Regions from separate parts of the Paenibacillus sp. FSL K6-1230 genome, predicted to be linked through region 3. Evidence: a T-box and tRNA genes for the amino acid it is inferred to sense, from the RefSeq annotation. Region 3 holds a T-box; the other regions hold tRNA genes.

Region 1 (4,395 bases), 2.2 Mb from region 3:
TAGCTGAGTACGTTTACCCCTGTCGGGATGCCATATTGCTTGCCTTGAATGACGCCTGTCTGCAGTACGCTTTCAGCTACATCTCCAGTCTGGATGGCACTGCCCACATAGGAGCCGAGATCCTCCAGCTGACCATTCTGAGCGTATTGGCTGATATAGGATACGTCCATCTGAATAATATCCGGAAGTTGGTTGGCTGCAGCCTGAGGCGCAAGCTTCTTCCAGTAATCATCGAATGCAGCATATTCCACGTCAATCTTCACATTGGGATTCTTTTGCTTATAGAGGTCAATAACCTGTTGTGTATACTCATGACGTTTATCAGACCCCCACCACGCAATACGCAGTGTTACCTGTCCGTCACCAGAGGTACCGCCACTGTCCCCGCTTCCCCCTGAGCTACTGCAAGCCGAAGCAAACAGCAGCAAAAAAGTCATCATCAAAAATAGTCCTTTTTTCTTCACATCGCTCTCCCCTTTTTCGCTGTAATGGAACGGAGCTGTCGGAATCACAGGAAAACATTTTGTTGATAGCGCTTTCATCTGCTCCTAAGATCATTTTCCCAAAATTCAGGTCTGATTTGAATACACAAATCCGTGTTCATACCTTCAAAATTCAGTGTAGCATATACTAAAAAGAGATGGCACTATAGCAGTGCCATCTCTCTTAACGAATCTATGTAAAGCGGGTGATGGGAATCGAACCCACGCTACCAGCTTGGAAGGCTGGAGTTCTACCATTGAACTACACCCGCACGTATAAGATCGGGACGACACGATTTGAACATGCGACCCCCTGGTCCCAAACCAGGTGCTCTACCAAGCTGAGCTACGTCCCGATATTGAATAATATGACGTCCCCTGAGAGATACCGACAACATGCGTCGGACTGCGAAGTTAAGCTAACGAGGCTTAGCTCCGACGAACTCATTCGTTCGAATCCATATCAGTGAACTTTGTAAACCACTGTAAGTAGTTATATGGCGTCCCCTGAGAGATTCGAACTCCCGACCTTTTGATTCGTAGTCAAACGCTCTATCCAGCTGAGCTAAGGGGACTTATTTGGAGCGGACGACGGGAATCGAACCCGCGACCCTCGCCTTGGCAAGGCGATGCTCTACCGCTGAGCCACGTCCGCAAAACCTATGCGCGTGGAGGGACTTGAACCCCCACGTCAAAGACGCTAGATCCTAAGTCTAGTGCGTCTGCCAATTCCGCCACACGCGCATATGATACATTATGGTGAGCCATGAAGGACTCGAACCTTCGACACCCTGATTAAAAGTCAGGTGCTCTACCAACTGAGCTAATGGCTCTCATTAAGAGAGTTAAATGGCAGGGGCAGCAGGAATTGAACCCACACTAACGGTTTTGGAGACCGCTGTTCTACCTTTAAACTATGCCCCTAAAAAACTGGTGGAGGATGATGGATTCGAACCACCGAACCCGTAAGGGAGCAGATTTACAGTCTGATGCGTTTGGCCACTTCGCTAATCCTCCACAATGGTGCCGGCGAGAGGACTTGAACCCCCAACCTACTGATTACAAGTCAGTTGCTCTACCAGTTGAGCTACACCGGCATATGAAATTAAAAGGTAAAACTAACGGGATGCTCTCATTCCGTGTGCGACACAGAAGTCCATGCTTACGAAGCACATGCTCCGACGAACCCTTAGTGATTCTCTTCCCTGAAGTTAAATCAAAATGGCGGAACTGACGGGATTCGAACCCGCGATCTCCTGCGTGACAGGCAGGCATGTTAGGCCTCTACACCACAGTTCCATGAGTTACTTTCAATCGCTTGAAAGATAATTGCGGGGACAGGATTTGAACCTGTGACCTTCGGGTTATGAGCCCGACGAGCTACCGAACTGCTCCACCCCGCGATATTAAATTATGGTGGAGGCTGAGGGGATCGAACCCCCGACCCTCTGCTTGTAAGGCAGATGCTCTCCCAGCTGAGCTAAGCCTCCATATTTATGACTCGTATGGATTGCGTCTTACGATGTAAGTCAACTGCGATGTATTTCTATCGAAGCTTATGCTCCGACGAACCTCTAGGGGTTCTCATTTTTCATCGGCTATGGGATAGCCTTATGACCCGTAGGGGATTCGAACCCCTGTTACCTCCGTGAAAGGGAGGTGTCTTAACCCCTTGACCAACGGGCCTTGTAAATTAGTGAATCAACGGAGAGAGAGGGATTCGAACCCTCGAGACGCTTTTGGCGCCTACACGATTTCCAATCGTGCTCCTTCGGCCAACTCGGACACCTCTCCATATGGCTCCCCGAACAGGACTCGAACCTGTGACAACTCGATTAACAGTCGAGTGCTCTACCAACTGAGCTATCAGGGAATATCTTCCAATGTGTATGTATGCCGCATGCACAGGCGAAAAAAAACCCCCATATGGGGTGCTTGGCGGCGTCCTACTCTCCCAGGACCCTTCGGTCCAAGTACCATCGGCGCTGGAGGGCTTAACGGTCGTGTTCGGGATGGGTACGTGTGGAACCCCTCCGCTATCGCCACCAAACGTGCATTTGGTTCACAAATGCTTATGCCTGCTTTGGAGTACTGCACTTTTATACGTATTCCTTCACAGTATTCTTTCAGGTTACTGCATCGCCAAATGCAGCTTGTACTTCACGTAGGATCACGTCTACTTGAAACGTTATCCACATGAATTACACCCTGAAAACTGGAACCGAAACGAATCATTGCATTCTACTTTAGGATAAGCCCTCGACCGATTAGTACTGGTCAGCTCCATGCATTACTGCACTTCCACCCCCAGCCTATCTACCTCGTCGTCTTCAAGGGGTCTTACTAATTGGGAAATCTCATCTTGAGGGGGGCTTCACGCTTAGATGCTTTCAGCGCTTATCCCGTCCGTACATAGCTACCCAGCGGTGCTCCTGGCGGAACAACTGGTACACCAGCGGTACGTCCATCCCGGTCCTCTCGTACTAAGGACAGCTCCTCTCAAATTTCCTACGCCCACGACAGATAGGGACCGAACTGTCTCACGACGTTCTGAACCCAGCTCGCGTACCGCTTTAATGGGCGAACAGCCCAACCCTTGGGACCTACTTCAGCCCCAGGATGCGATGAGCCGACATCGAGGTGCCAAACCTCCCCGTCGATGTGGACTCTTGGGGGAGATAAGCCTGTTATCCCCAGGGTAGCTTTTATCCGTTGAGCGATGGCCCTTCCATGCGGTACCACCGGATCACTAAGCCCGACTTTCGTCCCTGCTCGACTTGTAGGTCTCGCAGTCAAGCTCCCTTCTGCCTTTGCACTCTTCGAATGATTTCCAACCATTCTGAGGGAACCTTGGGGCGCCTCCGTTACTCTTTAGGAGGCGACCGCCCCAGTCAAACTGCCCACCTGACACTGTCCCCGTACCGGATTACGGTACCAGGTTAGAACCTAGATACGATCAGGGTGGTATCCCAAGGACGCCTCCACAGAAGCTTGCGCTCCTGCTTCAACGGCTCCCACCTATCCTGTACAGATCGTACCCAAATTCAATATCAAGCTGCAGTAAAGCTCCATGGGGTCTTTCCGTCTTGTCGCGGGTAACCTGCATCTTCACAGGTATTAAAATTTCACCGGATCTCTCGTTGAGACAGCGCCCAAGTCGTTACGCCATTCGTGCGGGTCAGAATTTACCTGACAAGGAATTTCGCTACCTTAGGACCGTTATAGTTACGGCCGCCGTTTACTGGGGCTTCGGTTCATAGCTTCGCCTTGCGGCTAACCACTCCCCTTAACCTTCCAGCACCGGGCAGGCGTCAGCCCGTATACTTCGCCTTGCGGCTTCGCACAGACCTGTGTTTTTGCTAAACAGTCGCTTGGGCCTTTTCACTGCGGCCCCCTCGGGCTATTCACCCTACCGAGGCACCCCTTCTCCCGAAGTTACGGGGTCATTTTGCCGAGTTCCTTAACGAGAGTTCTTCCGCGCGCCTTAGAATTCTCTTCTCGCCTACCTGTGTCGGTTTGCGGTACGGGCACCTTCACCTGACTAGAGGCTTTTCTTGGCAGTGTGAGATCATGACCTTCGCTACTGTAATTTTCACTCCCCATCACAGCCCAGCCTTACGATGTGCGGATTTGCCTACACATCAGCCTCACTGCTTGGACGGACATCCATCAGTCCGCGTCACTACCCTCCTGCGTCCCCCCATCGTTCATAACGGTTTACGGTGGTACAGGAATTTCGACCTGTTGTCCTTCGACTACGCCTTTCGGCCTCGCCTTAGGTCCCGACTTACCCTGAGCGGACGAGCCTTCCTCAGGAACCCTTAGGCTTTCGGCGGATCAGATTCTCACTGATCTTTTCGTTACTCATACCGGCATTCTCACTTGTATGCTGTCCAGCGCTCCTTACGGTACA
Region 2 (4,395 bases), 2.6 Mb from region 3:
GACAATGCATGATGATGAAGAATATCTGTTCCGCGCCATTCAAGCTGGAGCATCCGGATATGTTCTAAAAAGCGCCCCACATGAAGAGCTGCTATCAGCTATTCAATCGGTCGCTGGTGGAAGTGCCTACCTCTATCCAAGCGCAACCAAACGCCTGATGAGTGAATATCTGGATAAACTTAAGCAGGATGGCGCTTCAGGCCCTTATGATACTCTGTCTGACCGTGAACGTGAGATCTTGTCCTGGATTGCCAAGGGATATTCTAATAAGGAAATTGCCGAACATCTGGTTATTAGTGTGAAGACAGTCGAGACACATAAGAGTAATCTGATGGAAAAATTAAATCTTAGAACCCGGCCTGAGCTGGTGAAGTTCGCCATGAAGAAGGGATTGTTGAACTATGAGTAGTCCGAAGGGGACCCCGAAGCATGTCATTGGTCAACAAGCCTCCTCCTTGCTTCAGGAATTGGATCACTATATACCTGACCCAGTTTTCCGAGAATCCTTGCGATATTCACTACATCAGCTATCAGATCTCAAATTCGCGTTGGATGAGTCTTCTATTGTGGCAGTCACAGATCCCAGGGGTATCATCAAGTATGTAAATGACAAGTTCTGCGAAGTATCTCAATACTCCAGGGAAGAATTAATCGGCCAAGACCATCGACTTATCAACTCAGGGTATCATTCGGTAGATTTCATGAAAAATCTGTGGCGCACCATCTCCTCAGGACAGGTATGGAGAGGCGAGATTCGCAACCGCGCCAAAGACGGCTCCTATTATTGGGTGAACACGACCATTGTGCCTATAAACGACGAGAATGGCCGGCCCTATCAATACCTTGCTATTCGTAATGAGGTCACACAGCTGAAGAAGGTAGAAGGCGAGCTCCAATTCATGATGACCCAGGTCATGCAAATTCAAGAGGAGGAGCGTAAACGCATCTCACGAGAGCTACATGATGGGATCGGACAAAGCTTGTTCTCCTTGATCATTCAGATCGATCAACAGTTGTCAGGTAATGCAGACAGCAAGCTCGCCCAGCTTCGTAAGCAGGTCACCTCCATTATGGAAGACGTACGCGGCCTGGCTTGGGAGCTTCGCCCCTCGGTGTTGGATGACCTGGGGGTCGTGCCTGCTGTTCGTACTTATATTGAGAATTATACCAAGCATTACGGAATTACCGTTCAATTTCAGTGCAATCTGCGTAAACGTCTTGAGATAAAGAAGGAAATTGTTATGTACCGTATTGTGCAAGAGGCACTAACCAACATTGCCCGGTATGCAGACGTGTCAGAGGCTCAGGTAATTCTGGAGGATCGAGGTACTGAAGTGTGGAGCTGTATTCAGGATAAGGGAGCGGGCTTCACACCAGGCACCTCTTCCAGCGGAGTAGGATTGTTCAGCATGGAGGAAAGGGCGAGAAGTGTCGGAGGGCAGTTGATCATTGATTCTCAGCCTGGAAATGGGACACGGGTAGAGCTGACCATGCCAAAGAACCAGGATGATGCGCTTGAGAAAGCCTAGCAGCATGAAGCAAACAAGGAATTATTGATACACATGTTGATACACATATTTGTGGATATAATAAATGAATTAACATACAGAACATACTCCCAATTAGATATAAACAACAAATGATGAACGACAAATCCCCTCACTAATGCAGCGAGGGGATTTGAGCAAAAAAAAGAGAGAGCCTTGTCCGAGACGGGCTCTCTTATCTATAAGGTGTCACAACTGGTGTGACAAGAATCCGCATAAAGAAAAGCGGGTGATGGGAATCGAACCCACGCTACCAGCTTGGAAGGCTGGAGTTCTACCATTGAACTACACCCGCAAATACAATCGGGACGACACGATTTGAACATGCGACCCCCTGGTCCCAAACCAGGTGCTCTACCAAGCTGAGCTACGTCCCGATATCATAAGATTATTCCATAGATAAAAGTATCTTTGAAATAACGATTGTAAGTGAATATGGCGTCCCCTGAGAGATTCGAACTCCCGACCTTTTGATTCGTAGTCAAACGCTCTATCCAGCTGAGCTAAGGGGACATATAGGGCCAAAATAAATTTGGTAAAGGCGCCACCCAGATTTGAACTGGGGAATCAAGCTTTTGCAGAGCTTTGCCTTACCACTTGGCTATGGCGCCGTATGATATGGAGCGGACGACGGGAATCGAACCCGCGACCCTCGCCTTGGCAAGGCGATGCTCTACCGCTGAGCCACGTCCGCATAATAATGGTGCGGTCGAGAGGACTCGAACCTCCACGGGGGGTTAGCCCACACGGACCTGAACCGTGCGCGTCTGCCAATTCCGCCACGACCGCAAATAATACATGGTGAGCCATGAAGGACTCGAACCTTCGACACCCTGATTAAAAGTCAGGTGCTCTACCAACTGAGCTAATGGCTCTCAATAAGAGAGTAAATGGCTGGGGATATAGGATTTGAACCTATGCATGACGGAGTCAAAGTCCGTTGCCTTACCGCTTGGCTAATCCCCAATATTAATTAAATCAAGGGCGACCGATGGGACTTGAACCCACGAATGCCGGATCCACAAACCGGTGCGTTAACCCCTTCGCCACGATCGCCATAATTTAAAAAAACTGGTGGAGGATGATGGATTCGAACCACCGAACCCGTAAGGGAGCAGATTTACAGTCTGATGCGTTTGGCCACTTCGCTAATCCTCCACAGTGGTGCCGGCGAGAGGACTTGAACCCCCAACCTACTGATTACAAGTCAGTTGCTCTACCAGTTGAGCTACACCGGCAAATGTTCACTTCAATAAGTCTAATGGTGGCTCGGGACGGAATCGAACCGCCGACACGAGGATTTTCAGTCCTCTGCTCTACCGACTGAGCTACCGAGCCAAATACTAATATGACTTATCCAAGAACATGGCCTATTCTATTAAAAACACAAATGGCGGAACTGACGGGATTCGAACCCGCGATCTCCTGCGTGACAGGCAGGCATGTTAGGCCTCTACACCACAGTTCCATGAGTTACTTTCAATCGCTTGAAAGATAATTGCGGGGGCAGGATTTGAACCTGCGGCCTTCGGGTTATGAGCCCGACGAGCTACCGAGCTGCTCCACCCCGCGATATTATATTATGGTGGAGGCTGAGGGGATCGAACCCCCGACCCTCTGCTTGTAAGGCAGATGCTCTCCCAGCTGAGCTAAGCCTCCATATTTATGACTCGTATGGGTTGCGTCTTACGATGTGAGCCGACTGCGTGTAATTCTTCCGAAGCTTATGCTCCGACGAACCTCTAGGGGTTCTCATTTTTCATCGGCTATGGGATAGCCTTATGACCCGTAGGGGATTCGAACCCCTGTTACCTCCGTGAAAGGGAGGTGTCTTAACCCCTTGACCAACGGGCCTTGATAACTTGTACTATACACTATGAAATTGAGTTGGCGGAGAGAGAGGGATTCGAACCCTCGCACCGCTTACGCAGTCTAACCCCTTAGCAGAGGGTCCCCTTATAGCCACTTGGGTATCTCTCCGAGTAGCGGCGGAGGGGATCGAACCCCCGACCTCACGGGTATGAACCGTACGCTCTAGCCAGCTGAGCTACACCGCCACCTATATATAGTAATTCAATAGTGTACAAAATGGCTCCCCGAACAGGACTCGAACCTGTGACAACTCGATTAACAGTCGAGTGCTCTACCAACTGAGCTATCAGGGAAAATTTTTGGTGGAGCCAAGGGGGATCGAACCCCTGACCTCCTGCGTGCAAGGCAGGCGCTCTCCCAGCTGAGCTATAGCCCCAAATTATTTAATGGATGATGGTGGGCCCTAGTGGACTCGAACCACTGACCTCACCCTTATCAGAGGTGCGCTCTAACCAGCTGAGCTAAGGGCCCTAATATGTATAATTGCTCCTCATCCAAAAAAGCTTGCTTGGCGGCGTCCTACTCTCCCAGGACCCTTCGGTCCAAGTACCATCGGCGCTGGAGGGCTTAACGGTCGTGTTCGGGATGGGTACGTGTGGAACCCCTCCGCTATCGCCACCAAACGAGTGTTTGTGAAACAAACACGGTATGCGAAACATTTGGTACAGCACATCTGTGCGTATAAATGTTGCAGCATATGATTCAAGGTGTTACACCCTGAAAACTGGAACCGAAACGAATCATTGCATTTTACTTTAGGATAAGCCCTCGACCGATTAGTACTGGTCAGCTCCATGCATTACTGCACTTCCACCCCCAGCCTATCTACCTCGTCGTCTTCAAGGGGTCTTACATACTGGGAAATCTCATCTTGAGGGGGGCTTCACGCTTAGATGCTTTCAGCGCTTATCCCGTCCGTACATAGCTACCCAGCGGTGCTCCTGGCGGAACAACTGGTACACCAGCGGTACGTCCA
Region 3 (4,395 bases):
ATGGCATGCATTACAAAAATTCAATATTGTTCGATGATACGGATACGTATGCACATGACAAGCTACTGACACAACTGAAAACAGAAGATCTAAAATCCGATCCTGGTGAATTCTCGGTCTACAGCAATGATTCATTTCAGCTGCTGGAAATTATGGTGGAGCGGGTAAGTGGTATGAGTTATACACAATTCCTGGATACTCACATTAGTAAGCCGCTTAACTTGAGTGCTACCAAAACACCGCTGAATGCTTTCGATCGGGAACGACTGGCGAGAACAGGTCTCCCCGGTGTGGATGAAGAACTTCCCATTGAGAGCACGAATGTACTCGGTACCGGCGGCCTATACTCTACGGCCGAGGAGCTAACGAAATTCGCTGAAGTGCTGATCGGAAATAGACCCGATATACTATCCAAGCAGGCGGCAGCTGCGATGCAATATCCAGAGTATCGCAGAGGAGCATGGGTAAGCGAGGAACGTAACACTTTTAACTATGGTCTTGGCTGGGATGCTGTGCGGCTTGCGCCATTCAGTGATTACGGTATTACGGCGCTATCCAAGGGTGGAGATACCGTTCTGTACCATTCCGTATTGATTACATTGCCTGAGGAGCAGCTGTCGATGGCTGTTGTTACCTCAGGAGGATCATCTTTTTATAACAATATATTCGCTTCCAGTGTCTTGATGGAGGTGCTGAAGGAGAAAGGAAAGATCAAGGTCGAGGAAGAGGCCACAATCACTAGTGCTGATAACGCGAATCTCGCAGCGCCTGTGAAAGAAGCCATGCCTGCTGAAATGTCTTCACACTCCGGGTTGTACGGAACAATGGGAACGACGCTGGAAATTCTCGTAAAGGATGGGGAGGTTACGTTGCCAGCCTTGATGGACGGATTAATCCCTGCAGCGACCTATGTCTATACAGGAGAGAAGCAATTCACGAGCCCTGATGGCAAAGTCAGTATCAGCTTCGAGCGCGCCAGCAATGGCAACGAGTATTTGCAAGTGAACGGAACATTGGATTTTGGTGCGATCGGCCAGACGGTCATGTCCTATTTTGAGGCGCAAAAGCTGCCGTCCAATCCAGTGAATACTTCGGATCAGAGCGTATGGAATGAGCGTAACGGTAAGACCTATTATGTGCTGGACGAGAAGATCAACTCTGTATTTTTCCTGAGTCCAGAAATTACTACCCAGAAGCTGATTGTTGCTGACGGTTATGCTAATGGCACCAAGATTGTGGATGCGAATCAGGCACTGAATATCCTCGAGATTCCGGTCATGATAGGCAGAGATACGTATCACCTTCGCTTCTCACAGCAGGGCCAGACGGAATATATGGACATGAGGGGGCATCGTTACATCCGTGAAGATGCCATAGATACATTGAAATCTGATGGTGCGTCGACAGTGACGATTCCGGCTTCTGGATATGCACAGTGGTTCAAGCTGGGCGATGCAACAGCAGGTCGCGTCCTGACAGTTAATGCAGCACAAGGCGGAGACTTTGTTGTCTATGATGAGCAGGGACTTATGCTTCATTCCTCCGTCATCAGTGACCATCCTACAGTTCAGCTTCCTGCCAAAGGAATGATTGTGTTTGGCGGGAATCCAGGTAGCACATTTGAGATTGAGCTGAAAGACAAATGAGTACGCAATTTTCATACATGCGCATTGGTTGACATTGGTTCGCCGTTTCACTTATACTGTCTGTAATCTTATACACGATATGCGTTGAAAGAGCCCAGTAGCTGCTTGATCCCTGTTCCAGAAAGCCGGGGGTAGATGAGACCCGGTACACATGAAGCACGCGAATTACACTCTGGAGTATCCCGGTTAACCCTGGGCGGACGCTGCGAACGTTAACTCGCAGAAGAGTGGTATCCTGGACCATGCGGTAAGCTAGACCACCGTCATGTGCTGGATGCAATCAGGGTGGTAACACGGTTATATAATCGTCCCTATGTCTGTAATAGACGTAGGGACGATTTTTTTGTCTTTCAACAAATGCTGCAAGCTGTGTACATCAGCAGCAACTCTCTCGGGCTGTTAGGACAATATGCCTTACACCAGCGAGGGGACTCGTTATAAGTGAACGTGACAATTTGAAGGAGTGGATGAGGTCATGAATATTATTGATGAACTTGAATGGCGCGATGCCATCAACCAGCAGACGGATGCAGAAGGGCTAAGAGCCCTGGCGAATGAGAAAGCCGTCTCCGTATATTGTGGAATAGACCCGACTGGCGACAGTATGCATATTGGTCACTTGATTCCGTTCATGGTACTCAAGCGCTTCCAGCTTGCAGGCCATCGTCCTGTTATTCTGATCGGCGGCGCGACAGGTACAATCGGGGACCCGAGTGGTCGTCAGACAGAGCGCTCTCTGCAGACCTTGGAGCAGGTCCAGGCTAACGTCGACGCTCTCACGGCACAGATGAAGAAGCTGTTCGTGACGGAAGGCGACAACCAGATCCGTCTGGTGAACAACTATGATTGGACGCACAAGATCAATGTGATTGAATTCCTGCGAGACTACGGCAAGAATTTCAGCATCAACACGATGCTGGCCAAGGATGTCGTGTCCAGCCGACTGGATAGCGGTATTTCCTTCACGGAATTCTCGTACCAGATTCTGCAATCGCTGGACTACCTGCATCTGTTCAGAAATGAGGATGTACAGCTGCAGATTGGTGGATCGGACCAGTGGGGAAATATTACGAGTGGTCTGGATTTCATCCGTAAGAAAGAAGGAGCCGAAGCCAAGGCATTCGGCCTGACGATCCCGCTGATGCTGAAGGCAGATGGTACGAAGTTCGGCAAAACAGCTGGTGGAGCAGTATGGCTTGATCCGAAGAAGACGACACCATATGAATTCTACCAATTTTGGGCGAACTCAGATGATCGGGATGTCGTCAAATACCTGAAGTACTTCACCTTCCTGGAGAAGGAGCAGATTGATGAGCTGGCGCAGAAGGTCGAGACGGAGCCACATAAGCGCGAGGCGCAGAAGATGCTGGCTGAGGAAATGACTCGCTTCGTGCATGGAGAAGAGATGCTGGAGCAAGCCAAGCGAATTACGGCTGCATTGTTCAGCGGTGATATTCGGTCCCTGACAGCGGATGAAATTGAACAGGGCTTCAAGGAAATGCCTACCTATGAGGTGTCCAAAGACGCTAAGAATATCGTTGACTGGCTGGTGGACCTTGGCATCGAGCCTTCCAAACGCCAGGCACGTGAGGACATTACCAAGGGAGCGATCTCCATTAATGGCGAACGGGTAAATGATATTGCCGTGGAGATTACAGCCGAGCAAGCGATCGGTGGCCGCTTCATTATCGTGCGTAAAGGCAAGAAGAGCTACAGTTTGGTAAAGCTGGGCTAATTCTGGTGAAGCTAGGCTAATCAATGAAACTTTGAAGAGCTTGAGAATTCAGAAGTTCGAAAGTTCGAAAGCTGAAAAAGATCGAGAAGCCGAGTACGTGTGAAGTAAGATCATATAAAATGCATTCCAGAATTGAATAGTAGAAGGACTGAGAGCAGTGATCTGACTTTCAGTCCTTTTTGCTTATTGGTCTCTTTGTCACGTGATGCCCATAACGTCTTTCCTGTTAGCCATGAATCACTAGCATATCTGTGTTCTATCATCACTCATAATAGAGTAATCGCTTGGCATAGGCATTGCGGAAGTCGGTAGGTGTCAGGCCGACGATCTTCTTGAAATACTTCATGAAGTGATGTGCATCTTTATACCCCAGTTGAGCTGCTATTTCGCCGATATTATTGTTGGTATCCGTAAGCAGGAACTTGGCAGCCTCCATCTTCTGCTGCAAAATGTACTGCTTAAGTGAGACTCCTCCCATGGTGGTGAACAGATGTGACAAGTATTTCTCGTTGTAGCCGAAATGCTGGGCGATCTGGGACACCTTCATATTTTCGTGCCAATTCCACTTGATGTAGTCGAGAATATCATTGTACAGCTGTGTCTGCTTGGACCCGTCTGCCACAGGGGCCTGCTGCAGCAGCTGATTGTAAAGGGAACAAAGAATCACCGTAGACATATAGTTGCTTAGGGTCTGCTCGTTGTAGCTTCTTATGGAATCCTGCAGCTGCTTCATCATGACGATCAGTCTCTCAGGGTCTCTGAGAGTGCCATGCTGCGGAAGTGTAATGGTAGCCTCTTTTCTGGAGGAAAGGGAGTGCAAGGGCTGATCTGTTCGGATCATGCCATGATTCGGTGAGAAGTGTAGCCAGTAAAAGCTGCAATCTGAAGGCTTGAAGCCTCGCTGGCGCATATACGGTGGCATGAACAAATACTCCCCACGCTCGACAGCGAACCGCTCCTCATTGAGCTCCAGATACAGACAGCCCTGAGTCATGATAATCAGTTCATAATCGG

The links. The T-box of region 3 lies ahead of tyrS (tyrosine--tRNA ligase). A T-box ahead of a tRNA ligase gene usually reads a tRNA of that ligase, here a tRNA-Tyr.
Region 1: it has a tRNA-Tyr gene. The T-box ahead of tyrS (tyrosine--tRNA ligase) is inferred to sense a tRNA for this amino acid. The anticodon was not compared.
Region 2: it has a tRNA-Tyr gene. The T-box ahead of tyrS (tyrosine--tRNA ligase) is inferred to sense a tRNA for this amino acid. The anticodon was not compared.

The regions. Positions count from the first base shown of each region.
Region 1 covers NZ_JBBOCK010000001.1:748,604-752,998, reverse strand. The annotation lists gene MKX74_RS03350 (extracellular solute-binding protein) at 1-464, opposite strand, end outside; tRNA gene MKX74_RS03345 (tRNA-Gly) at 684-754, opposite strand; tRNA gene MKX74_RS03340 (tRNA-Pro) at 765-838, opposite strand; tRNA gene MKX74_RS03335 (tRNA-Arg) at 981-1,057, opposite strand; tRNA gene MKX74_RS03330 (tRNA-Gly) at 1,063-1,137, opposite strand; tRNA gene MKX74_RS03325 (tRNA-Leu) at 1,146-1,226, opposite strand; tRNA gene MKX74_RS03320 (tRNA-Lys) at 1,240-1,315, opposite strand; tRNA gene MKX74_RS03315 (tRNA-Trp) at 1,333-1,406, opposite strand; tRNA gene MKX74_RS03310 (tRNA-Tyr) at 1,414-1,499, opposite strand; tRNA gene MKX74_RS03305 (tRNA-Thr) at 1,504-1,579, opposite strand; tRNA gene MKX74_RS03300 (tRNA-Asp) at 1,705-1,781, opposite strand; tRNA gene MKX74_RS03295 (tRNA-Met) at 1,812-1,885, opposite strand; tRNA gene MKX74_RS03290 (tRNA-Val) at 1,897-1,972, opposite strand; tRNA gene MKX74_RS03285 (tRNA-Glu) at 2,097-2,168, opposite strand; tRNA gene MKX74_RS03280 (tRNA-Ser) at 2,188-2,276, opposite strand; tRNA gene MKX74_RS03275 (tRNA-Asn) at 2,280-2,355, opposite strand; rRNA gene rrf (5S ribosomal RNA) at 2,416-2,532, opposite strand; rRNA gene MKX74_RS03265 (23S ribosomal RNA) at 2,730-4,395, opposite strand, start outside.
Region 2 covers NZ_JBBOCK010000001.1:402,711-407,105, reverse strand. The annotation lists gene MKX74_RS01855 (response regulator) at 1-409, shown strand, start outside; gene MKX74_RS01850 (sensor histidine kinase) at 402-1,529, shown strand; tRNA gene MKX74_RS01845 (tRNA-Gly) at 1,772-1,842, opposite strand; tRNA gene MKX74_RS01840 (tRNA-Pro) at 1,851-1,924, opposite strand; tRNA gene MKX74_RS01835 (tRNA-Arg) at 1,984-2,060, opposite strand; tRNA gene MKX74_RS01830 (tRNA-Cys) at 2,087-2,158, opposite strand; tRNA gene MKX74_RS01825 (tRNA-Gly) at 2,167-2,241, opposite strand; tRNA gene MKX74_RS01820 (tRNA-Leu) at 2,249-2,336, opposite strand; tRNA gene MKX74_RS01815 (tRNA-Lys) at 2,347-2,422, opposite strand; tRNA gene MKX74_RS01810 (tRNA-Gln) at 2,439-2,513, opposite strand; tRNA gene MKX74_RS01805 (tRNA-His) at 2,531-2,603, opposite strand; tRNA gene MKX74_RS01800 (tRNA-Tyr) at 2,620-2,705, opposite strand; tRNA gene MKX74_RS01795 (tRNA-Thr) at 2,710-2,785, opposite strand; tRNA gene MKX74_RS01790 (tRNA-Phe) at 2,810-2,885, opposite strand; tRNA gene MKX74_RS01785 (tRNA-Asp) at 2,939-3,015, opposite strand; tRNA gene MKX74_RS01780 (tRNA-Met) at 3,046-3,119, opposite strand; tRNA gene MKX74_RS01775 (tRNA-Val) at 3,131-3,206, opposite strand; tRNA gene MKX74_RS01770 (tRNA-Glu) at 3,330-3,401, opposite strand; tRNA gene MKX74_RS01765 (tRNA-Ser) at 3,436-3,527, opposite strand; tRNA gene MKX74_RS01760 (tRNA-Met) at 3,531-3,604, opposite strand; tRNA gene MKX74_RS01755 (tRNA-Asn) at 3,637-3,712, opposite strand; tRNA gene MKX74_RS01750 (tRNA-Ala) at 3,720-3,795, opposite strand; tRNA gene MKX74_RS01745 (tRNA-Ile) at 3,814-3,890, opposite strand; rRNA gene rrf (5S ribosomal RNA) at 3,926-4,042, opposite strand; rRNA gene MKX74_RS01735 (23S ribosomal RNA) at 4,176-4,395, opposite strand, start outside.
Region 3 covers NZ_JBBOCK010000001.1:2,957,884-2,962,278, forward strand. The annotation lists gene MKX74_RS12820 (serine hydrolase domain-containing protein) at 1-1,646, shown strand, start outside; T-box leader at 1,722-1,962, shown strand; gene tyrS (tyrosine--tRNA ligase) at 2,122-3,381, shown strand; gene MKX74_RS12830 (helix-turn-helix transcriptional regulator) at 3,644-4,395, opposite strand, start outside.